2 regions of the Psychrobacillus sp. FSL K6-4046 genome follow, and region 2 is predicted to be linked to the other one. Evidence: a T-box and tRNA genes for the amino acid it is inferred to sense, from the RefSeq annotation. Region 2 holds a T-box; the other holds one or more tRNA genes.
What was found. The T-box of region 2 lies ahead of metG (methionine--tRNA ligase). A T-box ahead of a tRNA ligase gene usually reads a tRNA of that ligase, here a tRNA-Met.
Positions count from the first base shown of each region.

Region 1: it has a tRNA-Met gene. The T-box ahead of metG (methionine--tRNA ligase) is inferred to sense a tRNA for this amino acid. The anticodon was not compared.

Region 1 covers NZ_CP152020.1:65,433-81,314, forward strand. The annotation lists gene mfd (transcription-repair coupling factor) at 1-1,291, shown strand, start outside; gene spoVT (stage V sporulation protein T) at 1,380-1,916, shown strand; gene MKY09_RS00330 (polysaccharide biosynthesis protein) at 1,917-3,611, shown strand; gene mazG (nucleoside triphosphate pyrophosphohydrolase) at 3,624-5,084, shown strand; gene MKY09_RS00340 (RNA-binding S4 domain-containing protein) at 5,089-5,379, shown strand; gene yabP (sporulation protein YabP) at 5,550-5,852, shown strand; gene MKY09_RS00350 (septum formation initiator family protein) at 6,379-6,777, shown strand; gene MKY09_RS00355 (S1 domain-containing RNA-binding protein) at 6,921-7,352, shown strand; gene MKY09_RS00360 (DinB family protein) at 7,929-8,387, shown strand; gene MKY09_RS00365 (nucleotidyltransferase domain-containing protein) at 8,852-9,583, opposite strand; tRNA gene MKY09_RS00370 (tRNA-Glu) at 9,651-9,722, opposite strand; tRNA gene MKY09_RS00375 (tRNA-Met) at 9,730-9,803, opposite strand; gene MKY09_RS00380 (SpoIIE family protein phosphatase) at 10,100-12,472, shown strand; gene tilS (tRNA lysidine(34) synthetase TilS) at 12,540-13,931, shown strand; gene hpt (hypoxanthine phosphoribosyltransferase) at 13,947-14,489, shown strand; gene ftsH (ATP-dependent zinc metalloprotease FtsH) at 14,644-15,882, shown strand, end outside.
Region 2 covers NZ_CP152020.1:1,745,312-1,761,193, forward strand. The annotation lists gene MKY09_RS08550 (amidohydrolase family protein) at 356-1,708, shown strand; gene MKY09_RS08555 (cation-translocating P-type ATPase) at 1,915-4,509, shown strand; T-box leader at 4,554-4,810, shown strand; gene metG (methionine--tRNA ligase) at 4,865-6,562, shown strand; gene MKY09_RS08565 (hypothetical protein) at 7,373-7,840, shown strand; gene MKY09_RS08570 (DinB family protein) at 7,993-8,466, shown strand; partial or broken gene MKY09_RS08575 (amidase family protein) at 8,826-9,084, shown strand; gene MKY09_RS08580 (hypothetical protein) at 9,203-9,382, shown strand; gene MKY09_RS08585 (hypothetical protein) at 9,948-11,156, opposite strand; gene MKY09_RS08590 (hypothetical protein) at 11,225-11,947, opposite strand; gene MKY09_RS08595 (DUF2785 domain-containing protein) at 12,311-13,141, shown strand; gene MKY09_RS08600 (NUDIX domain-containing protein) at 13,175-13,675, shown strand; gene MKY09_RS08605 (hypothetical protein) at 13,718-14,002, opposite strand; gene MKY09_RS08610 (HAMP domain-containing sensor histidine kinase) at 14,193-15,428, shown strand; gene MKY09_RS08615 (class I SAM-dependent methyltransferase) at 15,564-15,882, shown strand, end outside.

The sequences.
Region 1 (15,882 bases), 1.7 Mb from region 2:
GCTATTGGTAGTGGATGAGGAGCAACGTTTTGGAGTTAAGCATAAAGAAAAGATTAAGCAGCTTAAAACAAACGTTGATGTTTTAACGCTTACTGCCACTCCAATTCCTCGTACCCTCCATATGTCGATGATTGGAGTTCGGGATTTATCCGTTATTGAAACTCCCCCTAAAAACCGTTTCCCAGTGCAAACATATGTAATGGAATATAACGGAGCTTTAGTTAGGGAATCTATTGAGAGAGAACTGGCTAGGGGAGGACAGGCATTTTTCCTATACAACCGCGTTGAGGACATCACTCGAAAGGTTGATGAGATACAAATGTTAGTCCCAACGGCTAGAGTAGGCTATGCACATGGGCAAATGTCCGAGACGGAGCTAGAGTCTGTCATTATCAGCTTTTTAGAGGGAGAGTATGATGTCCTTGTGACAACTACTATTATAGAAACTGGAATTGATATACCGAATGTTAATACGTTGATCATCCATGATGCGGATAAAATGGGGCTGTCCCAGCTGTATCAGCTACGTGGACGCGTAGGTCGTTCTAATCGTGTGGCTTATGCCTACTTAATGTATCAAAGGGACAAAGTGTTAACTGATGTAGCAGAAAAAAGGCTACAGGCGGTTAAGGAATTTACAGAGCTTGGATCTGGCTTCAAGATAGCGATGAGAGATTTATCTATCCGAGGAGCAGGAAATCTATTGGGCTCACAGCAGCACGGATTTATTGATTCGGTAGGATTTGATCTATATACGCAAATGCTAGAAGAAGCTATACAAGAAAAACAAACTGGAACTAAAAAAGAAGAAGTACAAGATATTGAAATTGTATTAGGAGTAGAAGCATATATTTCAGATGAGTATATTGCAGATGGATATCAAAAAATTCAAATGTATAAGCGAGTCAAGGCAATGGAAACAGAAGAAGAGTATTTGGACATTGTTGAAGAATTACAGGACCGTTTTGGAGATATGCCTCTAGAAACGGAAGTACTTCTTAGAATTGCTCGTATGAAGGTCTGGGGTAAAATTGCTGGAATAGAATCTATTAAAGAAGCCAATAAGATAACATCCATTAGGCTGAGTGAGTCTGGAACACAATCTATTGATGGTGCATTACTGTTAGAGGAAACGATGAAGTTTGGTCGTGCTGTAGGCTTTAATGTAGATAAGGGCAACTTAGTTGTCACCATAGATGAGCGTAAAATAGGAAAGTTAAATACGTTTGATGTATTAGAAGAAATAATGAGTTTATTACCTAAAGCAAAAAAGAAATTAGAAGTAAATTAACGTATTGCATATTATTGGGTAATGTGAGGCATACTATGGCAGAAATGAACTTTAATTTCCATTCTGTCGAAAGAGAGGCACACATTACATGAAAGCAACAGGCATAGTACGTAGAATTGATGATCTAGGTAGAGTTGTAATTCCAAAAGAAATACGTAGAACCCTTCGTATACGAGAAGGTGATCCTTTAGAAATCTTTACAGACCGAGAAGGAGAAATTATCCTAAAAAAATATTCTCCAATTAGTGAGCTTGGAGACTTTGCAAAAGAGTATGCTGAAACGCTTTATGAAACGTTAGGTACGCCAGTACTTATTAGTGATCGCGATGAAATGATTGCTGCAGCAGGGTTATCTAAGAAGGATTATTTAAAACGTCGTTTAAGTTCCGACGTTGAGGATGTAGTGAATAATAGAACAATGGTAGTGGAAAAGCATGAAAACTCAGTAGAATGGGTACCGGGAGTAGTTGAAACAGTTAAATCCTACTGTATCGCCCCAATCATTGCTTCTGGCGATCCGATAGGCGCTATATTCCTATTCTCTAAAGTGCATTTTATCGGAGAAGCAGAAATGAAAGCTATCGAAACAGCAGCTAATTTCTTAGCAAAGCAAATGGAGAGCTAAATGAACCTTCCTCTTGTACAAGAGGAAGGATTCTTTATATTCATGTATAATAGTGCTATTGCTGGATGGAAGAAGGATTTAAAAATGAGTAATGATTGGAATATGAAATCGTATATGAAGGGCGCTGCCATGCTAACGGTGGCAGCAATTATCGTGAAACTACTTAGTGCAGTTTATCGCGTACCCTTTCAAAACCTAGTCGGCGATGAAGGCTTTTACATTTACCAACAGGTTTATCCTTTTATTGCGATTATTACAACTTGGACTTCTTTTGGCTTTGCTATAGCACTTTCCAAAATTTTGTCTGATTATAAAGCGAATGGGAAAACCTTTGCAATCCCTAAAATAAGAAAAATTGCTTTTTATTATATCGGAATTATTTCTATTATATTTTTTGTTTTCTTATTTTTTGGTGCAAATTTATTAGGCAGTTTTATGGGGGATGTCCAACTAGCTCAGCTTTTAAGAGCAGGATCCTATGTCATTCTGCTTATGCCACTCCTTGCAGTCCTAAAAGGAGAATTTCAAGCAGAGGGACGAATGGGGACAGTTGCTTATGCTCAGATACTAGAGCAGGCCATTCGTGTTTCGGTTATTTTACTCGGGACCTGGGTAGTTCTCTTAAATAGCTCTGATTTATATAAAGCGGGTAGTATGGCGATGTATGGAGCAGTTGCTGGAGAATTGGGAGGAGTAGTTTTCTTAGGAATAGTCTATTGGAAGATTACAAAGAAAACAGGTAAAGAAGAGAGTGTAGGATCGGTGCCTGTATGGCCCATCGTAAAGCAACTGACGATGCTAAGTATAAGTGCAAGTATAAGTGCATTGCTATTTTTACTTCTTCAACTGGTAGACTCCTTCACAGTATTTCAGTTACTAATAGATAATGGAATGGGTAGACAAGAGGCGATGGAGAAAAAGGGCGTATATGATCGAGGCCAACCACTCGTACAGCTTGGTATTGTCATCGCCTCTACCCTTTCTCTTTCTATCGTGCCTCTTGTTGCACATCGTTTAAATAAAGACAAAGGAAGAACGGCCCAACCATTTATGCAGTTGACGTTTAGAATAGCCTTTACGTTTGGAATTGCTGCCGCATTAGGACTTATTGCAGTACTTCCATATTTAAACGAAATGCTGTTTAAAACGCGTGCAGAATCTATTACTCTCATGGTATTTTCTTTGCAGATAATTTGGATGTCTTTAATATTAACATTCATGGCCATGCTTCAAGGAGGGGGGAAGGTGAGAGTTCCAACCCTAATCCTATTACTTTGTGTGTGCTGTAAATGGATATTAAACGGTATACTAATACCTAGTTATGGTGTAATTGGTGCTGCCTGGTCGGGGAATGCTAGTTTAGCTATTGCATGTATGTTGATGTTGCTTTACTTTAAAAAACAGTGGAAAATACGCTTCGCTCCCAACAGTTTTTATAAGGGAGTTGCTCAGGCATCATTAGTTATGTTCGTAATCGTTATTGCTTATACTAGGCTTATAGATCATTTTCCAGTTGAAATTTTATCTAGCAGAGTGGAGGCAGTAGTCATTTCACTTAGTTCGGTAATGCTTGGTGCAATAGTTTTTATCTTTCTATTGACGAAAAGACGTGTAATTGCAGAGAAAGAATGGTTCTTACTTCCCTTTGGAAGAAGAATGGCCAAGCTCCAGCTTTGGCTAAATAAAGAAAAGTAAGGTTGTGAGAAGATGCACGAGATTACAATAATCGGACTTGGGGCCGGTGATTTAAATCAGCTTCCACTAGGGATTTATAAAAAGTTAAAAAATGCAACCCATTTATATGTTCGTACAGAACAGCATCCAGTCCTTCAAGAGCTTCAAACAGAGGGCGTAACATGGACTAGCTTCGATGCTATTTATGAAAAGAATGATCAATTTGAGAATGTGTACAAAGAGATAGTGGAAAATCTTCTGAAGCTGTCAGCTGTAAATCCAATAATTTATGCTGTTCCTGGCCACCCTTTAGTAGCGGAGCAAACCGTGCAACTATTGGTTCAGGCTGAAAAACAAGGCAAGGCAACGATTACTATAGAGGGCGGGCAGAGCTTTCTAGACCCTATTTTTGGAGCTCTTCGCATAGATCCTATAGAAGGATTTCAATTGTTAGACGGAACTAGCTTTAAGCGAGATGATATACAGATGAATTCTCACGTTTTAATAGGGCAGGTTTATGATTCCTTTAGTGCTTCAGACGTTAAGCTAACACTAATGGAAAAGTATCCGGACGATTTCGAGGTCACAATAGTGACAGCGGCAGGTTCCTCCGAAGAAGTTTTAAAAAAGGTGCCTTTATTTGAACTGGATCGGGAAATGGAATTAAATAATTTAACCACCTTATACGTTCCACCTATTCATGAAAAAGAAAGTCGTGTAAAGGAATGGCAAACTCTTCGAGAGGTGGTAGCCCAGCTGCGGGGTCCTAATGGGTGCCCTTGGGATAAGGAACAAACTCATACAACCTTGAAAAAATATGCAGTAGAAGAGGTTTACGAGCTACTTCAAGCAATAGACGAGGAAGATGACGATCATATTGTAGAAGAGCTGGGAGATGTACTGTTACAGGTTTTCTTACATGCTCAAATAGGAGAAGACAATGGATACTTCAGTTTAGAGGATGTACTAGCTTCTATAACTGAAAAAATGATTCGAAGACATCCGCATGTTTTTGGAGATGTAGAAGCAAATAGTACAGAACAAGTATTAAGTAATTGGCAAGAGATCAAAGCAAAAGAAGGTAAGAAAACGTCAAAATCTTTATTAGAGGATGAATTACGAACGGAATCGTCTCTACTGACCTCCTTTAATTATCAAAAAAGAGCTGCCAAAGTTGGCTTTGATTGGCCAGAGGTTTCTGGAGCTTGGGAGAAGTTTGAGGAAGAACTGCAGGAGTGGAAGGCTGAGCTCTTGTCTAATGATAAAGAAGCGCAAACAGATGAGCTGGGAGATTTATTATTTACCGTGGTGAATTTAGCACGTTTTTACGGACTATCTCCAGAGCTTGCCATGATGCAAGCAAATCAAAAATTCAAAAGAAGATTTGAATATATAGAACGATGTGTTCAACAAAACAGAGGAAGCTTTGAAGATTATAACTTAGAGGAGCTTGACCAGTTTTGGAAGGATGCCAAAAAATTAGAGAGGCAGTGAGGATATGAGATTAGATAAATTTCTAAAAGTTTCAAGACTTATTAAAAGAAGAACATTAGCTAAAGAGGTAGCGGATCAAGGACGTATTACCATTAATAATAAGGTGGCAAAGGCTAGCTCTGACGTTAAGGTTGGTGACGAGCTATCTATTCGTTTCGGCCAAAAGGTTGTGACTGCATCCGTGGACGGGATTAAAGACTCTGCTAAAAAAGAAGAAGCTGCATCCATGTTCACCATTATTAAAGAAGAGAGATTAGAGAAGGTAGATCCTCAGTTCATTGACGATGAAGATTAGGAGAAAGATTATCTTGGTTTTCAAAGATTACGTTTAAAGTGGAAGATGATAGTCTTCCTTTCCGGCTAAATCTATTAAGAATAAATTCTTTTAAAAAAAAGCATGAGATTGTGTCATGCTTTTTTTATATGGAGCATACAATAGATTAGGACAAGGAGAGGAGAGAGTATATGCAATATCAAGCAGAGAATCAAACTATCACAATTCCGTCGGGGGATCACTTAATTTCACTAAGAAATCGTAAAAGAATGGACTTAACATCTGTAAAAGCAATCGAACGATTTGATCAGCAGGAATTTTATGTACGTACATCTCAAGGAACCCTTCATATCAAAGGAGAGGACTTGAAGATTGTCCATCTAGATGTTGATAAAGGACTTCTAACTTTGGAGGGCATTGTACGATCTATGGAGTACGATGAGGAACAAAGTTCAGACGGTGCTAGAGGATTACTTCATAAATTATTCGGATGACACTTTCTCTACAGTTTTATAGTTTAATGCTAATGATCGGCAGCGGTATTTTAGTTGGTGCTGTAATAGAAGGAACGCGTTTTATAACGGAGCATACTCCCAAGCGTTCCTTTGTTTTTAAATATCAGGTAGTGTTAGAAATAGTTATTTGGATTTTAATGGGACTAGCGACCTTTTACATTCTTTTTAATGTACGAGACGGGATTTGGAGAATTTATGATCCACTTGCACAAGTGTTAGGAATTCTCCTTTACCAGTTATTTTTTCAGCCCGTCTTTCGGTTAGCTGGAAGAATCTTTTTGCGTTTGGTAGTAAAGCCGATTTGGTTCATAATTCGGACCATTTTTAGGATTCTTGGAAAAATTATATCTTTTATCATACTTATTATCAGTTTAATAATAAAACCATTCCGTACTCCATACAAAAAATTAAAGCTATTGGCACTACAGAAATTGCCAAAAATAAGTTATAATAAAAGATACCAAAAATATAAGAAAAAATATAAGAAAAGATAGGAGAGAACGATGTGAGGCAGAGACAAATACAAAAAGAACCATATGAAAAACAAGTGGCATCTATAAATACAGATTATTTACGCTCTGTTCAACGTCGCGAATCTCGTATAAAATCTAAAAAAGTTCGGTTATTTAGACGGTTAGCAGCATTCTTTATCGTTTCAATCGCGGTAACTGGATTTTTAATAATGACCCTTGTGAACAGCCATCAAACATTAGCAGAGAAAAAGGAACAGCAGGTCCAGGTAGAAGAAGAACTAGCAAAAGTTCAAGAAGACCAAGAAATGCTCAAAATTCAAATCTCTAAGTTAAATGATGATGATTACATCGGAAAGCTATTAAGAAAAGAGTTTTTCCTTTCAGAGGACGGCGAAATTATCTTCTCTCTTCCAGAGGAAAATGATAAGTAAATTAAAAAAAACCAATTTGAAGAGAGTGGTCTTGTTGACACTCTTTTTTTGTTAGCTATAATAAAAGATAGGATATGTATAAAAAAACTATACAAATTCATTTTTTAAGGACCGCTTAAATTTTAAGGAGGAGCATTTTTTTTATGTCAATTGAAGTAGGCAGCAAGGTACAAGGTAAAGTAACAGGAATCACTAACTTCGGAGCATTTGTCGAGCTTCCAGGAGGCTCAACTGGTCTAGTTCACATTAGTGAAGTTGCAGATAACTATGTGAAGGATATTAATGATCATTTAAAAGTGGGCGACATGGTAGAAGTTAAAGTGATGAATGTTGAAGCGGATGGCAAAATCGGCTTATCTATTCGTAAAGCAAAGCCACAAGCAGAAAGACCAGAGAGACCAGAACGTCCTCAGCGTCCACGCAGTAATAACCGCCCGAACGATCGTGATCGTCCGAGCAAAGAGAATTTTGAGCAAAAAATGGCGAGATTCTTAAAGGATAGTGAAGATCGTTTGACTACGTTAAAACGCGCAACTGAATCTAAACGCGGTGGTAGAGGCGCAAAACGAGGATAACATGCTGTCTGTTTTATCGGTAGAAAAAATGTTTAATAGATGTAGAAAGGTGCTAGCTTAGCTAGTGCCTTTTTTGTATTGGCTATGTTAAAGGTTAGGGTTGATTTATGATGCAAAGAAATCTTAAATCAGAGAGTAGAATTGATTTCCGCACCAGCCGGACGCTTTCCACGGGGTGAGCGATAAGCCATCACCCATCGCTTACGCGCGTGGTTGTGATGTCTTATCTGTCTCACTCATCCCGTAGGAGTCGCCGTCTGGCGCTCCAATCAATAAATGGGAACTAGCATCGGTAAAGCGCTAATAAATTTACTCGCATAAACAAAGCTAAAAACTGTCACCAACCCCAATTTCATCATCTATTTATGTTCTTAATAGCCATTTGAAAGTTCCTTTGTTTATGTTTACAGTCACTATAAAAAAAATTTTCAGTCAAAATCAACCAATAACTTAAACAAAGCTTTTGTATTTAAAATATTTTCAAAATACACACAATTAAGGTAATATTTAATTAGTACAACCATGAAAAAGAGTATGAATAGTTAATTCTAGGAATTTATTGTAGGAGGATGAGTGATGACTAAGGATGAAATTCTATATGCACATCAAAAATACTTACATTGGTTAACTTTTCTTGAGAAGATGAGTGAAGATGAAGGGAATACTCCTTATAGAGAAGGGAAATGGACTCCAAACGAGATTGTAATGCATCTGGCAGAGTGGGATAAGTTTACCTTGCAGGAGCGTCTACCTCTAATGAAAGAAGGGGAAAAACATCAAGCGTACCCGAATTTCGAAGACTTCAATGCAAAAGCTGCAGCCCTTGCTCATGAACAAACATTTAAAGAAACCCTTGCTCATGCAAAAAAGCAACGTGAAGCGATCATGGCAGAGCTTCAGAAAATTGATGAAGTAGAATGGGATAGATACTTTTATATTGGTGACCATTCAAGTACTATACGAAATTATTTTACAGACTTCATCGAGCATGATCTACATCATCAAAAACAAGTAACACCGGAATATAATAACTAACCTCTCAAAAACCCGTTAGACAATTTTCAAAAGGTCTACGGGTTTTGTTCTTTGGGAAGTAAATAAGAAATTGCGATTTCCGTTCCAGTCGGACGCTTTCCGCCGGCATGGCCTCAGCCTCCTCGTCGCTGCGCTCCTGCGGGGTCTTCACCTCATGCTATTCCGGCAGGAGTCGCCGCCTTTCACTTCAATCACTTAGTATTCCTACTATGCAAATTAATGTTCTGCACAATTTCAAGCAATATAAAAATACATTCTGGAAAGATTTAAGTATCCTACTACAAAATTTTAGAAAGAATTAATATTTGAAGATTCTAATATGAATCAACTAATTAAACACTAGGTTTAGAAGATTATAAATGATCTACAATATGATAATCTCCATTTTTCTTTGCAGGCGCATAGTCTTTCCGATATATTATCGTACAGATATATCTCCAACTGTTGCATTAGGTTAACTATGCTTAGTGATCATCACTGGTAGGCTTGCCTAAAGAAAACCCTTCAAACAAACGCCCACCATAAGGCTGAAGCATCTCGTCGACAATCTCGACAATCTTCTCTTTTTCACGATGCTTGTAATAGGCATCGAAGGCTTCTGTAAATTTAATTGCAAATGATTCGTCAAATTGTTTCAAAGCACGATACCCCCATTTAGACGTACCCGTCCACTGCCGATTTGTTCTTAATACAAATTCATTGGCTAGATCTAAGAGGGAATGGACGACAAATAGCTCCTCTTGGGTATTTGTACAGCCAATAAAATCATCTAAAACATCTGTAAGAAAATAGCGTTTCATCGTAATAGTCTCTTTAGACCATTCCCTCGGTCCATTCGACAATAGTACGCGAGCCTCTTCTTGAATAGGGGACAATACCCCTTGCCCCTTTAATACCACTCCCTCCGCGACCATCTTTGGAAGGGAAGGCTTAGCCCTTTCACAATCCAGCTCAAAGAATTGCTTGTAGGAGCTCAAACTATGGGCAAATACCTCTATTGGCCATCCTTCTAAGTATAGAGATTCTCTATAGGAGGTGAGAATGTGCTCATCGAATATTACAATATCCAAATCAGAGGTGGAGGTACCTTCTCCTCGAACAACACTCCCAGCTAAAATGGCTCCTAGACAATGAGGAAAGTATTGCTGAACAAAATGCTCAGCTACTACAAGTGGATCACTTTTCTTCTTAAACATTTACCTGCCTCCTTTGATAAAAGGATAACAAAAAAGAGGTTGCAAGTATGCAACCTCTTTTTAAAGATGACCCCTACGGGATTCGAACCCGTGTTACCGCCGTGAAAGGGCGGTGTCTTAACCGCTTGACCAAGGGGCCGTATAAATGGCGGCCGAGGGGATCGAACCCCCGACCTCACGGGTATGAACCGTACGCTCTAGCCAGCTGAGCTAGGCCGCCGTTATAACAACAAATATCATATTACAAGCGTTTGGACAAAGTGTCAATACTTTTTTAAAAAGATATTCATAAATATTCATTTACGAAAAAAACTGACAATTTATGTGCGGATAATAACCTAGGAATACGTTGGTTTTCGAGTGGTCCAGGGCCAAATGCATCATTCAATATTTCAGGGAATTCAAAACGTGGTATATCAGGTCGAAAAGTTTTTGAGAGTGGTGCCAGGAAGAGACATACTTTTTGAGATCCACTAGGTATACTTCGAACATGAGTTGAATAGGGAGGAATACAATATGAAAACTATTTACGAACAAGAGCAAAAAAGAAGTTTCACATGGAGAAGGGTAGTTGAAAATATTCAAGCAAGAAAGGTCACCTTAACCTTAATGGCGACATTCTTTGTACTTTCATTTTTCTTAGCCCAGGTTGTTCTATTCGAAGCGTCAGTACCATTTTTCTTGCCTATTTGGGCATTGGTTAGCTTAAGATTTCAACGATTTATTCCTTGGACATTTGCAGGAGCACTATTAGGAAGCTTGACGCTTGGATTAGGGCAATTGATGATTCATGTATTTCAGGGTATTTTCTTTACGCTTCAAGGAAAGAAGCTGATAAATAAAATCCCTATTCCCTTATTTGTATTAATAGATGTCGTATTGATCCAGGTTCTTTGGCAATTCGCTTCATATGGGGGCTCAGTTCCAGTTTCTGTTTGGTTAGCGATAGGGTACGAAGGTGTATTGAGCTTGTTCATGACAATCTTTTTGTTTCAGTTATTCATTCCATTACCCGAATTGATCCATAAAAAATGGACAATGGAAAGGATGGGCTCTGCTTTATTAATAGGAGCCCTAGTGCTAACTGGTATGTCATCCTTTATCATTGGTTATGTTTCGGTTCCATTAATACTTGCACATCTAGTAATTGCTGTTGCTGCCGCGGTAGGAGGTGTTCAACTTTCTACTGTTGTGGCAGTCCTGGCGGGCACGGTATTAAGTATTTCCACCTTAAGCTTTAGTGGAATGATTGCGGTTTATGCCTTGACCGGCTTCTTAGCGGGTCTCCATAAGAGATTTGGCAGGCTTTGGCAGGCATTCAGTATGCTTGGAGCCACATTTTTCTTTCTGTTATATGATCGAACGTTACCTCTAGATTCGGTTTATATCGGCTCATTGGTAGCGGCCTCGCTAATCTTTTTTATGATTCCTTCTGCATGGATTAAGGATTTGAAGGAACAGCTTTATCCTGACACGACGCATGTCTTATTGAGAAGACAGAAGTGGATGACTGAAAAGGTGAATCATCAGTTACAGGAATTTCAACACTTTGTGGATTTCATTACGCGTTTTATATCAGATCGATTTGAACCTAAAGCAGCAAGTGAGGAGAGGGTAGAAGCATTAGTAACTTGTCAGTCTTGTTTTCATTATGAAAAATGTTGGGGGGCAAAATCAAACGGCATACCGAGTCTAATTCAACAGTGGGAGGAGCAACCTAAAAAAGCGAGGATACAGTTAGAAAAGAAAATGCAGTTTAAATGCGTTAAACCATTACAAATAATGCACGAATTAAAGGAGAGGGAGGCGAAAAGAAAGCTAGCCTATGAAATGCAGCATGGTAAAAAGATGTTTGCCTTAAAATTGAGAGATATGGGAAATCACATGAGTGAGCTGATGAACAACTTAGAAAATAATGTTGCGTTGTATACATCGCAGGAGGAAGAGGTGAAACAGAAATTTCAGCAATGCAATATTCCATTTTATCAAATAGATGTATTGAACATTGATGTGGGTCAGATGGAGGTAGTCTGCTGTTTGCCAATAGAAGCTAGAGGTAAAATGATAGGGGAAAGGTTAATAATTCCGATTTTATATGAGCTATGGAAGGAACCTTTTGAAATAACTTCGATGAAAGAAGTTCATCACCCATATGAACATATTCAAGTATCATTTAAATCTTCTGTCCGATTTAGTGTTTCACACGATATATTTACTTCTTCTAGTAAAAATACAATCTATTCAGGAGATGCACATGCCGTTTTCCAGCTACACCCGGGGTTATTAGCAGTTATTTTATCAGATGGGATGGGTAATAATGTAGAGGCACATAGGGAAAGTAGGAGGGTAATGCAGTTTATGAGGGAATGTCTTCATAAGAAAATGGATCCTGAGACAACTATGCATACATTGCATTATATGATGAGTCTACAAGATGACTCAGATAGCTATGCTACGGTAGATCTGGCTTTAATAGATTTACAAAAGGGAGAGTTGTGGTCCTGGAAAGCTGGTAGTATGTCTACGTATCTAATTCGAGGTAATGAGATGCGTAAAATTGAAAGTAAGCATGTGCCATTTGGCTTTTTGCCTACTTTTTCAATAGAGGCGAAAAAGGTCGATATTAAAGATGGAGATATATTATTAATGCTATCGGATGGTGTGTTCTCAGCAAATACAACAATAGAAAAACAGGAGGCCTACTACAAAAAGGTGTTACAGGATCCTACAATGAGTGCAGAAAAATTTGTGAAGATTTTAGAGGAAACCTACTCATTGCCAGGAGATGATAGAACTGTAATCTTTATGCAGGTGAAGCATGCTGTACCGGAATGGTCGATATTTTCACCAAGACAAGCCGCAAAATTTCAAGAAAAAATGGTACACTAGACTAGTATAAATGTTTATAGAGAAGTGAATTATGAAGATAGATTATTTTTAAGGGAGAGATGAGAAGATGCATCCATTCGTTCGAAAGGTGAAGCAATATATAGACCAGCACCGATTGATTGAAGAAAAAGAGCGTCTTCTTATCGCTTGTTCTGGCGGTACAGACTCTGTTGCAGTGGTACTAGCCATGAGGGAACTTGCGGTTTTTTACAGTTGTGAGCTTGGTATTGTTCATACAGATCATCAATTGCGTGGAAAAGAGTCTGCCGAGGACCTCGAATTCGTCAAGGAATTAGCTAATCGGTTAAAACTTCCTTTCTATTCTGCTGCGTTAGAGGTGATGAGTAGAGTAGAACAAGAAGGGGGAAATGTTCAAGTTATTTGTAGGCAGGAGCGTTATTCCTTTTTCGATGAGGTGATGGAAACCTATAATTATAACAAGCTTTTGCTGGGACACCATGCAGATGACCAAATAGAAAATGTCTTGATGTCGTTAATAAGAGGTACTATTAGCTCCACGATAACGGGGATTCCAAAAAAGAGACCTTTTTCAAGTGGTCAAATAATCCGTCCTTTTCTAGGTGTTACAAAGCAAGAGATTGCAACCTATCTAAAGGACCAACAACAACTTCATAGACATGACCCAAGCAATGACAAACATACATATACAAGGAATCGAATTCGCCATCGATTAGTGCCTCTCTTGAAAGAAGAAAATCCAAATATAAGCGATCGCATAATGCATTTTGTAGAGAAACAGCTTCAGGATGAAAAGTACCTTCAAGAGATAGCGGCAAAAAAGTATGAACAGCTTGTGACGGTTAATGAGGAAGGGGCATTGGTTATAGATTCTCTAAGCTTTTCTACAGTTCCCATTGCTTTACAAAGAAGAGTGATTCTACTACTATTAGAGTATCTATACAAAAACTCCGATATACTACTTAACGATCGATTGATTGAATCCATTCTCGCCGCTTGCAATAATCATGAAGGTAATGAGGTATTACACTTACCAAATGCTTTTCATCTCACTCGCCATTACAACCACATACAATTTAGCGCTCATAAAACGGCACCTGTTATACGTGGGGAATTTGTTTTGTCGGAAGATTGTTGGATCAATTGCGGTGCTGGCTTTTCCATCTACTTAACGCGAAACTTAACAGACGATCTTTCCCAAGAGAAATGGTTTGTACAATTAGAAAACCACCACTTTCCGCTTTCTATAAGACAGAAGGTACAAGGTGATCGAATACGTATCAAGGGAATGTCCTCATCTAAAAAAGTTTCCCGTCTATTTATCGATGAGAAGGTCTTACCAGAGGATAGGATGAGTTGGCCACTGCTTGTGCAAGCTAACAATGATATAATTGCAGTAATTGGCTTACGCTACGGAGAATTATTTTCAAAGCAACACAGCTCGCAGAACTATGTGATGTTTGTAAAGCGAGATAAATGACTAGGGGGACTAGAAATGCTAGAGAAAGATATTCTAGAGATTTTATTAACAGAAGAACAAATTCAAGAAAAAACAAATGAGCTTGGAGCTATGCTTACTGCAGATTATGCGGACCAATTTCCCCTTGCTATCGGAATTTTAAAAGGTGCAATGCCATTTATGTCTGATTTGATGAAACGAGTAGATACATACATCGAAATGGACTATATGGACGTTTCTAGCTATGGAAATGCTACTGTTTCTTCTGGTGAAGTGAAAATTGTAAAAGATTTGAATACAAGTGTAGAGGGCCGAGATATTTTAATTATTGAGGATATCATTGATAGTGGGATGACATTAAGCTATTTAGTGGATCTATTCAAGTATCGTAAAGCAAAATCTATTAAGATTGTCACATTATTGGATAAGCCGACAGGTAGAAAAGTAAAGTTAGAAGCTGATTATGTTGGTTTTATAGTTCCAGATGCTTTTGTTGTTGGTTATGGATTAGATTACGCAGAAAAATACAGAAACTTACCGTACGTTGGTGTTCTTAAAAAAGAAGTTTACTCTTTTTAAATTAGAAGCTGCGAAGCTCTATGAAAGTCATTAATAGATATGAACAAAGCCTTAAAATTTTGTTCTTTTTTAGAAGGCTTTTCATTGTACGCCAAAAAAAACGTATGTTAAGATAATCATTAGTTTTTCTGTTTACCTTGTGAGGAGGCTAGGAATGAATCGAGCATTGCGCTACGCCATATTGTATTTATTGATATTTTTTGTGATTGTAGGAATATTTGCTACGTTCAATACAAATAATACCCCTACTAAAAATATTCGTTATGATGAATTTATGACTTCACTTTCAAAAGGTGATGTTACTAGCTTTTCAATGCAACCTGAACAAGGAGTTTACTTTATAGAAGGTTCTATGAAGGGCTATGAAGAAGGAGAAAAGTTTTTAACTAAACTTCCTTACAATAGTGAAAAAGTGCTAGAGAGAATAGATTCACTAGCAACTGCAAATAATGTACAAATTGATGTTATTGAAACTTCAAAAACTAGTGGCTGGGTACAGTTCTTTACCGGTCTACTTCCTTTCTTGATTATCATCATTTTATTCTTCTTCTTATTGAGCCAATCTCAAGGCGGTGGTAACCGTGTGATGAACTTCGGTAAGAGTAAAGCAAAACTGTATGATAACGACAAGAAAAAAGTGAAATTCCCAGATGTTGCTGGGGCAGATGAAGAAAAAGCAGAGTTAGTAGAAGTTGTAGACTTCTTGAAAGATCCACGCAAGTTTGTAGAAATTGGAGCACGTATACCTAAAGGGATACTTTTAGTAGGTCCTCCAGGTACTGGTAAAACGTTACTAGCACGTGCTGTAGCTGGTGAAGCAGGAGTGCCATTCTTCTCTATTAGTGGTTCTGACTTCGTAGAGATGTTCGTTGGGGTCGGTGCATCCCGCGTACGTGATTTGTTTGAAAATGCAAAGAAAAATGCGCCTTGTATTATTTTCATAGATGAAATTGATGCAGTTGGTCGTCAACGTGGAGCAGGTCTTGGTGGCGGTCACGATGAGCGTGAGCAAACACTAAACCAATTACTTGTTGAGATGGATGGTTTTGGAGCTAACGAAGGTATTATTATCATCGCAGCTACAAACAGACCAGACATTCTAGACCCGGCTCTTCTACGTCCTGGACGTTTTGACCGTCAAATTACAGTAGGTCGCCCAGATGTTAAAGGTCGCGAAGCAGTGCTTCAAGTACATGCACGCAACAAACCTTTAGATGATACGGTTGATTTGAAAGCAATTGCTCAACGTACACCAGGATTCTCTGGAGCAGATTTAGAAAATCTTCTAAATGAAGCTGCCCTGGTAGCTGCTAGAAGAAACAAAACAAAAATTGATATGTCAGACATTGATGAAGCAACAGACCGAGTTATTGCTGGACCAGCTAAATCTGGG
Region 2 (15,882 bases):
TTTTCCGTATGATAGAAATGAATCAGTTTCTAGAAAATTATATTTTTGTATCTAAAAGGAATAAGAACTAGCTAGATAGAATAATAAAAGTAGCTTATGCTCATCCAATTAACTTTCTAGGTTAGTTAATGCATAACTTCTAAAAAAGAATATTTGATTAGCAAACTATTTAATGAAATTAATGAGATTATAAACAAAAAAGAGTCTTTGTAACTGAAGCAAACACCGTGTTTGAAAAAGAGAGAAATCGGGGAAATAGAAAGATGAGACCTTTTGAAACATAAGAAAAAATCAAAGATAATTATCACAACTATTTTATATCTTACCTATACCTGGGAGAAAAGGACAGAGCGCCATGGAGAATGCAGTATTATTATTAAAAAATGTTAATGTAGTAGATGTAATTACTGGGAAAATTACTTATTCACATCTTCTTATCCAAAATGGCTATATTACTAGAATTTTTTCTGCCCACAAGCAGATTGGTAATATTCATAAAAAAGCGGTTATTTATGATTTGAAAAGAAAGTATGTAATACCAGGTTTAATTGATATGCACGTACATATGAAAAAGGATTATGCTCCTATTTTTACTGCAGCGGGCGTTACAACCGTTCGTAATACGGGCGGAAATGTTGGTGAATTAGAAAACCTAATACATGCGAATGACGGTGCACCAACACCAAGAGTTATTTCCTCAGATAGAATTATCGATGGACCACCTGGGTTGTGGGGTGAAAATAGTCCATGGAACATAAATGTAAATGATGCACAGAGTGCTAGAGCAGAGGTTAAAAGGCAGGTTGAAGCTGGTGCTGATTTCATTAAGGTGTATGGGTGGTTATCGAAAGAAATAATGGAAGTAGTCGTCGATGAAGCAAAAAAACATCAGAGAGAAGTCAGTTGTGATTTAATACATTCCGTAGATGTAACTGCAACGGATGCTGCTAAAATGGGTATTAAATGGAACGAGCATGCTTCAGGTATTTTAAAAGATCTTTTCCCAGAATGGACCATGCAAGCAAATGAAGACGTATGGAAGGATATTGACTGGGAGAATCCTGATGAGAAAAAGATTAGAGATGTTTGTAAAGTATTGGTGGAATATAATGTTGTGCTTTGTCCGACAATGGTTTTGTATGACCAAGCCAATTTAATGCGGAATTACTGGTATTCTGAAGAAAAGATAATGGACAAAATTAAAGAGAATTCGGTGTTAATGCAGCATTGGAGACGCTTTATTGAAAATACAAGTTCATTGAGTATATTAGGAATGCAACATACCTTTAACAAAGCTATTACCAAAGCTTATTTTGACTTAGGGGGCCTAGTGGTAGCTGGTACTGATACTCCTGCTGGTATTTTCACATTTCCTGGTATGGCGCTTCACAGAGAGCTAGAGCTATTCGTTAAAAATGGTCTATCTGAAATAGATGCGATAAGGACAGCTACAATAAATGCAGCAGATGCTCTTAATAGACAAGATATAGGAGTCATTCAAGAAGGAACAATTGCGGATATGGTAGTACTAGAAAAAAATCCTTTAAAAGACATACGTTGCACAAAAGAAATTCATAGTATTATTAAGGGAGGGACTGTATATACGCAAGATGAATTACTTGAAAAAGTTCCTGTGGAGGAGAATATTAAAAAATCTGTAGAGGAATTTATGAATAGTTTTCTAGATACCAATTACAAATCAGGCTAATCAAAAATAATAAGATAGAATCTTTGACAGGAGCGGCAATTACTAAAGCCTCTCCTGTTTTTATATGCATTAAAATCTCGTAAACTCGCATCATAATTGAAATCTATAATTTTTTGTGTACTAATCTCTTAAATTCACACATATATTCATATCTAAGTGATTTATTGGTATGTAATTATTTTAACTAATGAGTTTGGGGGAATCTAATGAATATCACAGCATACTACCAAAAATCAGTTCAAGAAGTGATGAAAGAGTTTGACGTTACTCAACAAGGGTTATCAGATTATGAAGTACGACAAAGACATAAAGAGAATGGCTTCAATGAATTAGAGGAAGGTAAAAGGAAAAATGCCATACAAGTATTTTTAGAGCAGTTTAATGATTTTCTAGTCATCATTTTAATAGTTGCTGCTGCTATTTCTGCTTTTTTAGGAGAATTAGAAAGTTCAATAGTTATTGTAATAGTAATTGTATTAAATGCAGTTTTAGGGACGGTACAACATATTAAAGCGGAAAAATCATTAGATAGCTTAAAAGAAATGGCCGCTCCTATAGCTAAGGTGCTGAGGAATGGAGAAGTTATAAAAATTCCATCCCGAGAGGTAGTGGTGGGAGACGTTCTCTATTTAGAAGTGGGAGATTATATTTGTGCAGATGGAAGAATGATGGAAAGCTATAGATTACAAGTAAATGAGAGTTCATTGACAGGTGAATCCGAAGCAATAGACAAAATTGAAGCTTTAATTGATAAAGAGGAGCTAGCAATTGGTGATAAGCGTAATATGGTCTTTTCAGGAAGTTTTGTTACGAATGGTAGAGGACGAGCTATAGTAACGTCCATTGGTATGGCGACTGAAATAGGCAAAATAGCTAATCTGTTACAAAATGCAAAAGAAAAGAAAACCCCCTTACAAATGAATTTGGATCACTTTGGAAAGAGATTGGCTATTGGCATTATCATTATATGCCTAATTATTTTGGGACTAGACATTCTTAGAGGCCGAGAGCTAGTAGATTCTTTCATGTTTGCGGTATCCTTAGCGGTAGCTGCTATTCCGGAAGCACTAAGTTCAATCGTCACCATAGTACTTGCATTTGGTACACAGAAAATGGCAAAAGAAAATGCTATTATTCGAAAATTACGAGCAGCTGAAAGTTTAGGGAGTATCTCTGTCATTTGCACTGACAAAACTGGAACGCTTACACAAAATAAAATGACAGTCCAGCATATGTACGTAAATGAGCAAACTCTAAAAGCTGACAGAGCTAATATCAACAACGCACTCCATAAAAATTTAATGAGCATGGCGTTGCTTTGTAATGATTCGATAAGTACTGAAGAAAAAGAAATTGGAGATCCAACAGAAATTGCCCTTTTGAATTGGAGTAAACTGTATAATTTTGATGAAGGGAACGTACGCCAACAATATTTCCGTGTAGGAGAAATGCCATTTGATTCTAATCGCAAGCTAATGAGTACGATTCATCGAATAAATAATCGATATATGATGATTACAAAAGGAGCAGTGGATGAGCTATTATCCCGAATAGTAAGAATGGAAACATCTACAGGCATTTCACCTATTAACATTGGGCAAATCGAAAGGATAAAACAAGCAAACCACCATTTTTCAAGCCAAGGTCTAAGAATCCTTGCGTTTGCTTATAAAGAAGTAGATTCCCCGATAGTAAACATGGAAATGGAGCAGGATCTCACGTTCATTGGATTAGTAGCTATGGTGGATCCCTTAAGACCAGAAACTAAACAAGCGGTAGAAGATTGTATTGCTGCAGGTATTAAGCCTGTTATGATTACTGGAGATCATAAGACTACCGCCACTGCTATAGCGAAAGAAATAGGGATAGTAGAAGGTCCTGATGAAGTGATGGAAGGGAAGGAAATAGAAAAATTATCGGATATAGAATTACAAGACATAGTCGAGAATGTCTCTGTATATGCACGAGTATCGCCTGAGCATAAAATTCGTATAGTAGAAGCTTGGCAAGAAAAAGGTCACGTTGTAGCGATGACTGGTGACGGTGTAAATGATGGTCCAGCATTGAAGCAAGCGGACATAGGGGTTGCAATGGGCATTACAGGTACAGAAGTTGCAAAGGATGCCTCTGCTATGATCTTGACTGATGATAATTTTTCAACCATAGTCAAAGCAGTTTCCAATGGGCGAAGTATTTACACGAACATTACCAATTCCATTATGTTTTTGCTATCTGGTAACACTGGGGCTATCCTAGTTGTACTTTATGCAACCATTCTTGCTTTACCTGCTCCCTTTTTACCGGTTCATCTATTATTTATAAACTTGCTGACGGATAGTTTACCTGCCATTGCAATTGGTTTAGAGCCACACAATAAAAAAGTAATGAAAGAAAAGCCAAGGGACATTAAGGAACCGCTTCTTAATAAGAAGTTTGCTATACAGGTTGGATTGGAAGGCTTCCTCATCGCAGCAGTAACAATTATCGCCTTTCAAATAGGTTTGGCGACTGGCGATACAATGGTCGCGACTACTATGGCGTTTGCAACCTTATGCTTGTCACGATTATTTCATGGCTTCAATTGCCGATCAAAAGAGTCCATATTTAAAATTGGATTGTTTTCGAATATAACTGTTTGGATAGCTTTTCTAATTGGTGTCATTCTTTTGAACCTAGTTTTGATATTCGAGCTGTTTGATGTTGCCGCAATTAGTCGCTCTCAACTAGCGATGATCTATGGATTGGCTTTCGTACCATTTATAGTTATTCAAATAGATAGATTTTTCCTTGCTAAAAAATAAATATTGATTTATGAGTGGAACATTTTGTATAATTCTAATAATATAAAAAGGCGTTGAAGAGGAAAAGTAGAGTGATGATGTTATATAGAGAGCTTCTGGTGGTGGAAATGAGGCAAGCTAGTCATTCGAACATGATCTCGGAGCTTCGTACTGAACGTTAAACAACTAGTAGGATACGACAAGAGTTGGCACTTGTTACCCATGTCAAAGTATAAAGGCTTTTTGCTATGTACTTATGGAGTCAAATGGTGTGAACCATTTGAGTATTAAGGTGGTACCACGAGATAACCTCGTCCTTATCGAAATTTCGATATGGATGAGGTTTTTTATTTTGGCTGAAGATATTTAAAACTTATTGGCTAAAAAACTTAATGAAGAAAAGGGGAGAATTAAAATGAACATTTTTATCGGAGGGGCATGGCCATATGCTAATGGATCCTTACATTTGGGTCACATTGCTGCCTTATTACCAGGCGACATTTTGGCGAGATATTATAGACAAAAGGGAGAGGAAGTATTGTATGTCTCTGGTAGCGACTGTAACGGTACTCCCATATCCATACGTGCTAATTCTGAAGGCGTTACAACGAAAGAAATAGCGGATAGATATCATAACGAGTTTAAAGAAACCTTTAATCGTCTGGGCTTTAGTTATGATATGTATACACGAACTGATAGTGATCATCATCATAAAGTGGTTAGGCAAATCTTTTTAGAGCTATGGAAGAATGGTTATATTTACGAAAAGGAAATTGAGCAAATCTATTGTGAGTCAGATAATCAGTTTTTACCTGACAGGTATGTGGAGGGGAGTTGCCCAAATTGCGGAAGCCGCGCAAGAGGGGACCAGTGTGATGCCTGCTCATTGATTTTAGACCCTATGGACTTAACGAATAGAAGCTGCAAGCTATGTGGAAATGAGCCGACAGTTAAAGCTACAAAGCATTTATATTTTCAACTAAGCAGCTTTCAGGAGCAGCTAGAGAATTATCTTACGTCTGCAAAAGCAAATCATGCGTGGCGAGAAAATGCAGTTCACCTGACCGAGCGATATTTAAATGAAGGCCTTCGAGATCGAGCGGCTTCAAGGGATCTGCCAAATGGGGTAAGTATACCTATCGAAGGATACGAGGAAAAGAAAGTGTATGTATGGATAGAGGCTGTTTCCGGTTATTACTCAGCGAGTAAGGAATGGGCGACTCTTAACCAAACGGATGAAAAAGAATTTTGGAATGAACAAACCATTTCCTATTATGTACATGGTAAAGATAACATCCCATTCCATACTGTTATATGGCCAGCGATACTTAAAGGTATTCGTCAAGAAACACTTCCAACTCATATCATTTCCAACGAGTATTTAACGTTGGAAAAGAGAAAATTTTCGACTAGTCAAAAATGGGCAGTATGGGCTCCTTATTTTGTAGAGAAATATCATCCTGACTCCTTAAGATACTTTCTAACAAGCAATGCCCCCGAAAATAGAGACTCTGATTTTTCGTGGAGAGAATTTATTCACAGCCATAATGGGGAGCTACTCGGAGCATATGGAAACTTTATCAATCGCACATTAAAATTCATTGAAAAGTCCTTTGAAGGAACAATTCCTGATCGAGCAATAAATACAGAAATAGAAGAATCCACTTTAAACTTATACAGTGTGGTTGGTCAATTAATCGAAGGGGGTCATTTTAAATTAGCAATAGATTCTATCTTTTCATATATTCGTGAAGCGAATAGATTTTTTGACGTGCAAAAGCCGTGGATACAAGTAAAGGAAGATAGGGAAAGCTGCCTGGATACACTGGCAAGTTGCGTTTATATCATTGGAAATGTTGCTCAACTATTATCACCGTTCCTTCCTTTCTCAAGTGAGGAAGTACGAAAAATATTAAAATTAGAAGAATTTCATTGGAAGCCAATAAAAGTAAAAGTAGATAACATAAGCAATATACAACCACTATTTGCAAGAATAGATCCTAGTACAATTCAAGAGGAAATTGATTATCTGGAAAAACAGTTAAAAAATGTATATGATAAAGGGTTGGGTTAATTTATGTGCAAAGAAATCTTAAATCAGAGAGTAGAATTGATTTCCGCGCCAGCCGGACGCTTTCCTCGGGATGAGCGATAAGCCATCACCCATCGCTTACGCGCGTGGTTGTGATGTCTTATCTGTCTCCCTCATCCCGTAGGAGTCGCCGTCTGGCGCTCCAATCAATAAATGGAACAGCTTTATCATCGAAACTATCACCAACCCAATTTCGTCATCTATTTAAAATTTTAATAGTAATCTGAATGTCCTTTTTATAATATTTACAGTCACTAAGTCACTATAATAAACAATTGTTAGTCAAAATCAACCATTAATTTTAACAAAGTTTAAAAAAATTTAGATACACTAGAAGAAAGGTTTATTTCATATAAGGCAGTCTCCATCTTTTTTTATATGAATATTATGTTAAAATAAAAGGCCATGTTAAAGGCTAGGTTTGATTTATGATGTGTTCTAAGTCGGCAAGTAGATTTGATTTTCGCGCCAACCGGATGCTTTTCGTGGGGTGAGCGATAAGCCATCACCCATCGCTTTCGCGCGTGGTTGTGATGGCTTATCTGTCTCACTCATCCCACTGGAGTCGCCGTCTGGCGCTCCAATCAATAAATGGAGACCGGCTGCATATTTCTATTTATTCACTCCTATAAACAAAGCCGTAAAATGACTCCAACACACTTTAAAAATTATTAGAGCAGTCATTTCAATTGTAAAGTCGGAATCAAAAGAACAATAACTTTTACATAGCTAAATAAAAAAATAATTAATTTATAGTAGTTTTTTCCATTTCCTTAAAATAGGGAGGTTAATATGAAGAAACCAGGTTCAATTCTGTTGTTATTATTATTTATACTGATGTTAACAGGGTGTAATTACGTAGAAGAAAAGAAAGCTGAAAATATTATTCAAAATTATTATCAAGCAATAATAGATGAGGATTATGAGAAAGCATTTAAACAATTACATTTATATGATACAGAAGAGGGTAAGTTAGCTGGTAAAACTGACTTATCCGAACAGGAAGCAAAAGCTATATATTTAGAAAAAATCAATCTCTTGGAAGAACAAAAGTATAAACTGAAAGACTTTGAAATTGTAGAGATCGAGTACGAAGACGGGCACTCATTCTGGCACCATATCAAGCTTGAAGTAGAGCAGGATGGAGAAAAAAGTGAATGGAATGAAGTTGCTTACATTGTTAAAGGAAAGTTATTGATCGGTGAAAAAGATGACCCATATGCAAAGTATCGAGATGGGAAAATGGTTTTTGAAGAATAGAAATAACCTGTTGGAAATACATATTCCAGCTAAGTTAAATGATGATACTTTATTTATATCTTGAATCTGAATTCATTTTTAGTAAGTCCTTTTACTTGAAGAAGACGGCTTATAAATTAAAATGAAAATAGATATAACTAGGAGGTATTCATATGTATCGTAAAACAGAAGATTTTATACAAGAATGGGCGATGTCAGCTGATGGTACAGTTAACGTTTTTAAAGCAATGACAGATGATAAGCTGAACCAAGCAATTGCAGAAAACCATAATACACTAGGATGGTTAGCTTGGCATTTAACGACAGCACCCATTTTTCTAGCTAAGCTAGCAAAAATTGACCTACCATCTGTTGGGAACCCTAAGGAAGTACCTGGATCAGTTGACACAATTGTCTCTTCTTATGAAACAATGGCAGATGCTTTTAAAGAGGCTGCAGCATCTCTAACGGATGCAGATTTGGTAGAGCAAGTACCTGCGTTTGGCACTTCTATTCCACGTGGTCAAATATTACGAAAAATCATAGATCATCAAACACATCATCGTGGTCAAATGACCGTTTTACTTCGCCAAGCAGGATTAGAGGTACCCGGAGTTATGGGACCTACAAAAGAACAACAGATGTAAAGAAGCCACCTTCATTTTAAAAATGAAGGTGTTTTTTTGAGAGAATATATAGAGAGAAAACAGAAACCAGCCAGTTTAAGGTTGGTTATGAAAATGTGTTATAGGAAACCGCTAAATCTTCTTGGGGAATATATTTTATATATCTAAAATTTTTAATGTACTGTTAATATAAGTGTTAAAGTTAGAGTAAATTATGAAGTCTAAATGATGTCGTAATTATAGTATTTACTCAAACATTACTTTCTAAGGGAACTTTTAAATTGAGTATAAAGTTCAACCCCTTTTTAAAAGAAGAGTTAACAGTTGAACACCTGCACTTTGCTTTACTCAAAGAAGACATAACTTTATAAGAATTAGTTATGTTTTATATGGATAGAATTGCAAAGTTTGATAAGAATGGTCCTAATCTTAATGTAATTATCGAGATAAATCCTCATGCTTTATTTATAGCAGAGGCTTTGCACTATGAAAGAAAGAAAGAAACAAGGCGTGAGAGGGTTATTACATGGGATTCCTGTTCTACTTAAAGATAATATTGAAACAAATGATTCTATGCATACAAGCGCTGGGTCACTTGCGCTAGAAAGCTACATTAGTAATCAAGATGCTTTCTTAGTTGATAAAGCTTCATCAATCAATGAATTTTTTGGAAATAAATTCTAATAAATAGCGTATCATAGGCATATGTAGTTCAATTAAGTTTAATAGTAGAACAAAAAGAAAGGAGTAGGATATTTTGTATCAAATTGCACAATTAGGAGTTTTATATAATCCAATACTAGCTGTAATTATTTGTGTAAACCTAGTTTCTATCTTGCATAAAGTTAGAGACAACGAGGATACTTCTGTCAATACAATTGTAATAAGTGTATGTTCAGCGATTATCCTATTTTCAATTACGGCATTAGCTGAATAGCGATTTACCAATCAAACACAAAAAAATTCTTTACATGGATTGTAGCTACATGAGGCGATTTAAGTATGAATGTGGAGACAAATAAAACCATCACCCCACGGAAAGCGGAAATCAACTCTACTTTATTATAAAAGCTTTGTTAAAGTTATTGGTTGATTTTGACTAACAACTCTTTTTTATAGTAACTGTAAACATAAAAAAAGAACGTTCAAATCGCTATTAATACCATAAATAGATGATGAAATTGGGGTTGGTGACACTTTTCAACTTTGTTTATGGAAATAAATTTATTAGCACTTATCGATACATTAAAGCTGTTCCCATTTATTGATTGGAGCACCAGACGGCGACTCCTACGGGATGAGTGAGACTTGGAAAGCGGTAACTCCTAGGTGATAAGCGCGTGGGAGAGGCTACAGGCTAAGGCAACGTGCCCCCAGGAAAGCGTTCGCTGAAGCGGAGAACAACGATGATGAAGTAGTAAAAAAGCCCTGAAAATTTTACTGTTTGTAAAATTTTCAGGGCTTTTGAACTTCTAAGATGCGTGTTGGCACAGTGCTGTAATTTATTCCGTATCGAATACCTTTAAATCATAAGAGTAAATACTTTTTCTTTGAACGCTTGATAATAGTTCGGATAAGCCAGTTATATCAAGGCTACTTACACGATTGCCATTGGTTAAATCATATTCCTCTAAATAATATTTTTCTTTCTTATCTTCACTATATCTTAGGACAAAAAGTGAACCATCCTTAAAATAAATTTCTTCATTATTTCTTATTTTAGATTCACTAGCATCTTCTAAAGAGAATTTTAGCTGGATATCTTCTGTATTTGTATCAAAGGTGTAAACTTCCCCTAAGCCATTGATAAAGTACAGAAAGTCATTATATATATAAGCAGAGTTCTTAAAATTATATGGAATGGTTGCCACAAGATCCTTCATATCCTTATATTCGATGAAATCATACGTTTCCTGCTGAAGAGTATCCTTATTGATTCGATAAAGACTGGTCTTCTCGTTGAAGTCATCTATGGCAGATGACAAGATTAAATAATAATATGTTTGATCTGATAAGACAGGGGCTAATGCGTTAAAAAACTCATCCTTTGGTGTATCTACTTTTGATAAATTTTCAACCTCTAAGGAGGTATCAAATGTTACTTCCTTTAAATGGAACTCATTTTTATCTACATCCTGAGTAAGAATATTGACTTTATCACTTTCAACACCAGAGGCTGCGATGTAAAAGGGAATTTTATCTGTTTGAAAATTTTTCTCGTTTCCAAACCGAACATCTGAACGATATCCTTTTCCATCCTGTGCAAATCCACTGTTATAAATGCTAAAGAATATTTCCTCCTCTTGAATATAACCTGAGCGTTCTCCTGTGTACTGGTCAGTTTTCATTGGAAATTCCTTATATTCCTCTCCTACTAGGCGAACCATATCTTTTTCCTCTAAAAAAACGTTGTTGTCATAAACTGCTGTGCTGCCTAACTCCAATCCCTCCATTTTTAATGCTTGAGCTTTACCTGATTTATTAATGAAAACAGCATAACTAAATCCTTCCCCATCTATATCCTGATCAGCCGTAGTAGACAGATAAAGAATTGCCTTCTTGTTATGTAGAAAATTTTCCTTTTCGATATCAGCTTTAGATAGAAGTAAACTGCTATTTGCTTGTGTAGGTGTGAAAAAGAATGTGTATGCGAAATAAACAATAACCCCTAGGCCAATGATTCCGATTAGAGAAACTATATTTTTCTTCATATAAAATTCCCTCCTAAAAGTAAAATGACAATAGGCAGTATTTCGACTGTCCTATTGTCATTTGACTGTTAAATATTCCTTACTAAGGTTGTACCTGGCGCGTCCCGCACATCTCTAGGATATACTCCAAGCCCACCATCATCATCTAAATCTAAGTTACCGTTTAATTTATATGCAGACCAAATTAACTTCGAACAGTTTTTGGCTCCGTTATGTCCAGTAGATCTGTTAGTTGCAAAATTATACGAATAACTCTGGCCTACTTGTGAATAGGCCCAATTAGCAGCATTATTTCTATTAGTTGAAGTGGTGCCCACCGATTTAACTAGAGCACCCGAGCTATCTACCTTTCTAGCAGTGGTAGAAATAGTGCGTACACCAGAAGAAGGAACAGATTCTACTATTGTAGTAGAAGTATAATAAAGTCCGACATGACCATGATCAAGATAGGCTGTTTGAGAAGGGGTGTAGTAGAAGTTACCTTTAGTACTGTTTCCTACACTAACTGTTCCACCACTTGCGCCTTGAGTTTGATTAGACTTTGCTTCAGCCAATCCTTGAGCTTGATCGTTTTTTAACTCTTTATAGATTTGTTCTAAAATCTGTTCTTCCGTTTCTCCAGTGTTTTTTGCAATTTCTTGAACACTGGCCATCATTTCTTCAGTAGAGACATCTGGTTGTAGGGATGAAATTTCATCAAGATACGAGTAGCTGTTGGCAGAGGCACTAGTAAAGGAAGTCGAGACGAGTAACATAGCTGATAACGATAGAGCAGCGAATGGTTTTTTCATAGTACAACTCCTTTTTCATATTTTTCCTACATCTATAATTTTAATCATTTAGTACAAATTTACAATTGGGAAAAAAATTCACAAAAACAAAATTTCCGCTAAACTAATAAAATATTCAGTCTATTAAGTGCTGATTATCTCATTAATTAAATTTCGACTCCTGTCGCTCACATTTCTGTGTGGGCGCAATTAATGCCACCTAAAGCTATTGCTGTTAAGTAGTCGCATAAAATTTTGAATCTTTTATTTAGTTGTAGATTTTAAATACAACTATTTTAAATTGGGAAAATAAATAGCAGTAAAGAAGGAAATGAATTCCTTTATCTAGAAATAAAAAGAGATGGTTAATTAAGGAGGATTAAAATGCAGTTAAAAACAATATTAAGAGAATGGCAAAATGAAAAAGGAGATTTGGATAATTTAGAGGAAGTTATAAAAGAAATGCTTATTAATATAGGCTCAGTGGATGGAGAGCTAAGAGATAGCTTAATTTACTCTACTTTTTACCAGCTTATAGAAAATAACAAATTGTCAGATTCCCTTATGGTAAAAATACTAGAAATTTGTTTATCAGAAGAATATTTATTTAAAGGCATAGGTGAACAGGACACGGATACTGTGTTTACTAGATCCTTCTCATCTCTAGTCATTGCTTTGATTGTAGAAAAGGATAAAACAAAAGAATTTTTAGATAAGCAGCAATTAGAAGAAGTCTATAAAAAAACGACAACATACTTACAATCAGAAAAAGATGTGAGAGGTTATGTAGAAGGGAAGGGCTGGGCTCATAGTATTGCGCATGGCGCAGATCTCTTTGAATCTATTATTAGTCATCCTTCCAACGACATATTACACGCTGAAGAATGGCTAAACGTTATAAAAGCTTGTATTTGGAGGGATACTGTTCTCCAGGACGATGAGGATGAACGATTAATCTTTGCAGTGGAAGCAATGATTGAAAAAGGTTTACCGGAGGAAATGCTTGTAGAGTGGGTACATAACTTTGAGAGTTTATTGGAAGCAAGATTAAAAGAACAGAATCGCATAGTCTTTTACAAATATCGATCTAATGTTATGAACTTCTTAAAATCTCTTTATTTTCGTTTAACATATCTCGATCAAAATATACATACGCAGCATCAAATCAAAAAAACATTGAAAAATTTACATGAAGCTATGTACAAGAGAGAGTAATCACAGGGACAGCAAGGAAAAAGGAGCAAATAGATGACTCATCAAACTACAGTCGTATGGGGGCAACATCCCGTAAGGTTAAAGTGGCAGCGTTCCAAATTAATAGGAAACAAAGACACAGTAACAAGTGTACACGGATGCTGCTTTCACGAAGGAAAAATATTATTAGTTAAAGTGAAAAAGAGGGGATTTAATCTACCTGGAGGGCATATAGAAGGAAATGAAACTCCAGAAGAAGCATTACATCGAGAGGTCTTCGAAGAGGGCTCTGTAAAAGGTAAAGCTACTTATATAGGGGCTATTGAGGTAAATCATGAAGAAAATCCTTACTTTGACCCAAATGGAAAGTATCCTATAATTGGTTATCAATTATTCTATCGGCTGGATATAGAAGAATGCCATACCTTTCAGCGGAAACACGAAACGACCACACGTATTTGGATGGAACCTGAAGAAGTTCCTTATGTTATTGATGATCATGATATAATTCATTCTATTATCGAAGAAGCAAAGATGGTTAAGTCTGTAGACTAATTGAAAAACCTCAAAGCATATATGCTTTGAGGTTTATGTGTATTAGTTAGCTTCTGTATCACTTTCAATATCTTCTGTCTCAGTACCTTCAGTTTCAGTAGAGGTAGTGTCATCAGTACCATCAGTTCCTGTAGTACTGTCTTGATCATCTTGAGTATCTACTTCGCCTTCATTTTCAGAATCAATTCCTGTATCATTTTGTCCATCATCTTCAAAAGTCGGATCCTCTACTTCGATATCATTGATATCATCGTCTCCATCACCACATGCTCCTAATAGTAATGCTGAACTTAAAACTATTGGTAAAGCGAATATTCTTTTCTTCATTTTAAATTCCTCCATTCATAGTTGGTAAAGTTTTTTCTAGGCCTACTTTATGTCTACCTCATATTTTTAACTTTAAACTTTATTCTTGAATCAATTTGAAAATAGCAAAATTTTAATATGAAAGACTTGGTAATATATATGCTATAATTTATATTTGTGTATATGGAAGAAGCTCCGAGGAGGACCATCATTGCTGCAAACATTTTTGATCAATATATTATTTATAACTTTACCTGTTCTGCTATTTGTTATCTTTATAGATAACTATAAGGGTAAAAAAAATTTATTTTATTATATATTTTCTTCTATTGTTTCTATGTTTTTGTGTATGATTTATCCAATAAGGTTAGAATTAGGTTTTACAGTAGATTTAAGATATATTCCGTTTATTACTCTGGCTTTATATGGCGGCTATAAGCAACTGTTCCCTTTATACATTACGTTAAATATTGTACGTTTCTTTGTTGGTGGAGAGGGAATTTTTCAGTCGTTTATTTTTTCAACATTGGCTTTTATTATTATTCCACTGGTGCATAAAAAGTTTATTAGCCTAGCTCCTAAAAACAGAATAATTACAGGTATAATAGTAGTATTAGTAAACGGTTTGACTTACTTAATTTCGTTATCCACCTATTTTGAAACACTGACGTTAGAATATTGGAATGTTGTTGGTTACGTTATTATTACTTATGCAGTTATTATGCTATTTAATATGATTATGATTGAAAAGATTCTGTCCAATATTAAACAGCGAGATAACTTTCTTCGTTCTGAGCGATTGCATGTGATGAGCGAGCTATCAGCATGTGTATCACATGAAATAAGAAATCCACTTACCGTAACAAATGGTTTTTTACAATTGTTAAGTGTTTCAAAGGATATTACACCAAACGACAAAGTTTATATAGAATATTCTCTAAAAGAGTTGAATAGAGCAGAAAGTATTTTAAATGATTATTTAGCATTTGCTAAGCCACAATCCGTCCATATGGTTCACTCTACTATGGAAGAGGAGCTCGTATATGTAAAAAATATTATGATGCCATTTGCTAAATTTAACGAAGTGGAAATCATTCTTGAGTTTCAGAACACAGCGAAGATTAAATTTGACTCCAATCAAATGAAACAATGCATTATTAACTTAATAAAGAATGGTGTTGAAGCGATGAAGGGCAAGGGGGGGATTCTTCTTGTCCAAGCTGTACAACTAGGAAAACACCTTGTTATTACCATTAAAGATCAAGGGATTGGGATGTCTTCAGAAGAAATAAGTCAGTTAGGGAAGCCTTATTACTCGAATAAAAAAGAAGGAACTGGTCTTGGTATGCTGATGGTTTATGGGACAATCTCCAAGCTAAAAGGAAATGTAGAAGTAAAAAGTAAGAAGGGTAAAGGAACGACATTTACTCTGACTATACCAGTTTAAAAGGAAGTGCTAAATATTAGTGCTTCTTTTTTTAGTATAGAGTCACTTCCCTTTAGGTAAGCTCAACTTTTAGTATCACTATAAGCAGCCTGGAGTTTTAGATGTGCACAATGAACAATATAGGGAGGGTATTTTATGGCATTATTAAATCCAACACTGTTAGCAGAATGGATCGAACCTCATTCATTCGAATGGTACAACCAGCTTGGGAAACAACAAGGAGAATATGCTTATTCATGGAATTCTACTATTTTAAAACCTAATGGAGAAATTCTTTTCGATGAGGAGGTTAAAAAAATGATTGCGTCTAAAATAGTATTAGATGTTGGTTGTGGTCATGGAGAATTTGCTATCGAATGTAGCCCTATTGCAAAAGAAATAGTAGGATTTGATGTAACTAACCTGTTTATTGAACAGGGAAAAAGAAAAAAGCCTGAGAATGTCTCGTTCGTAC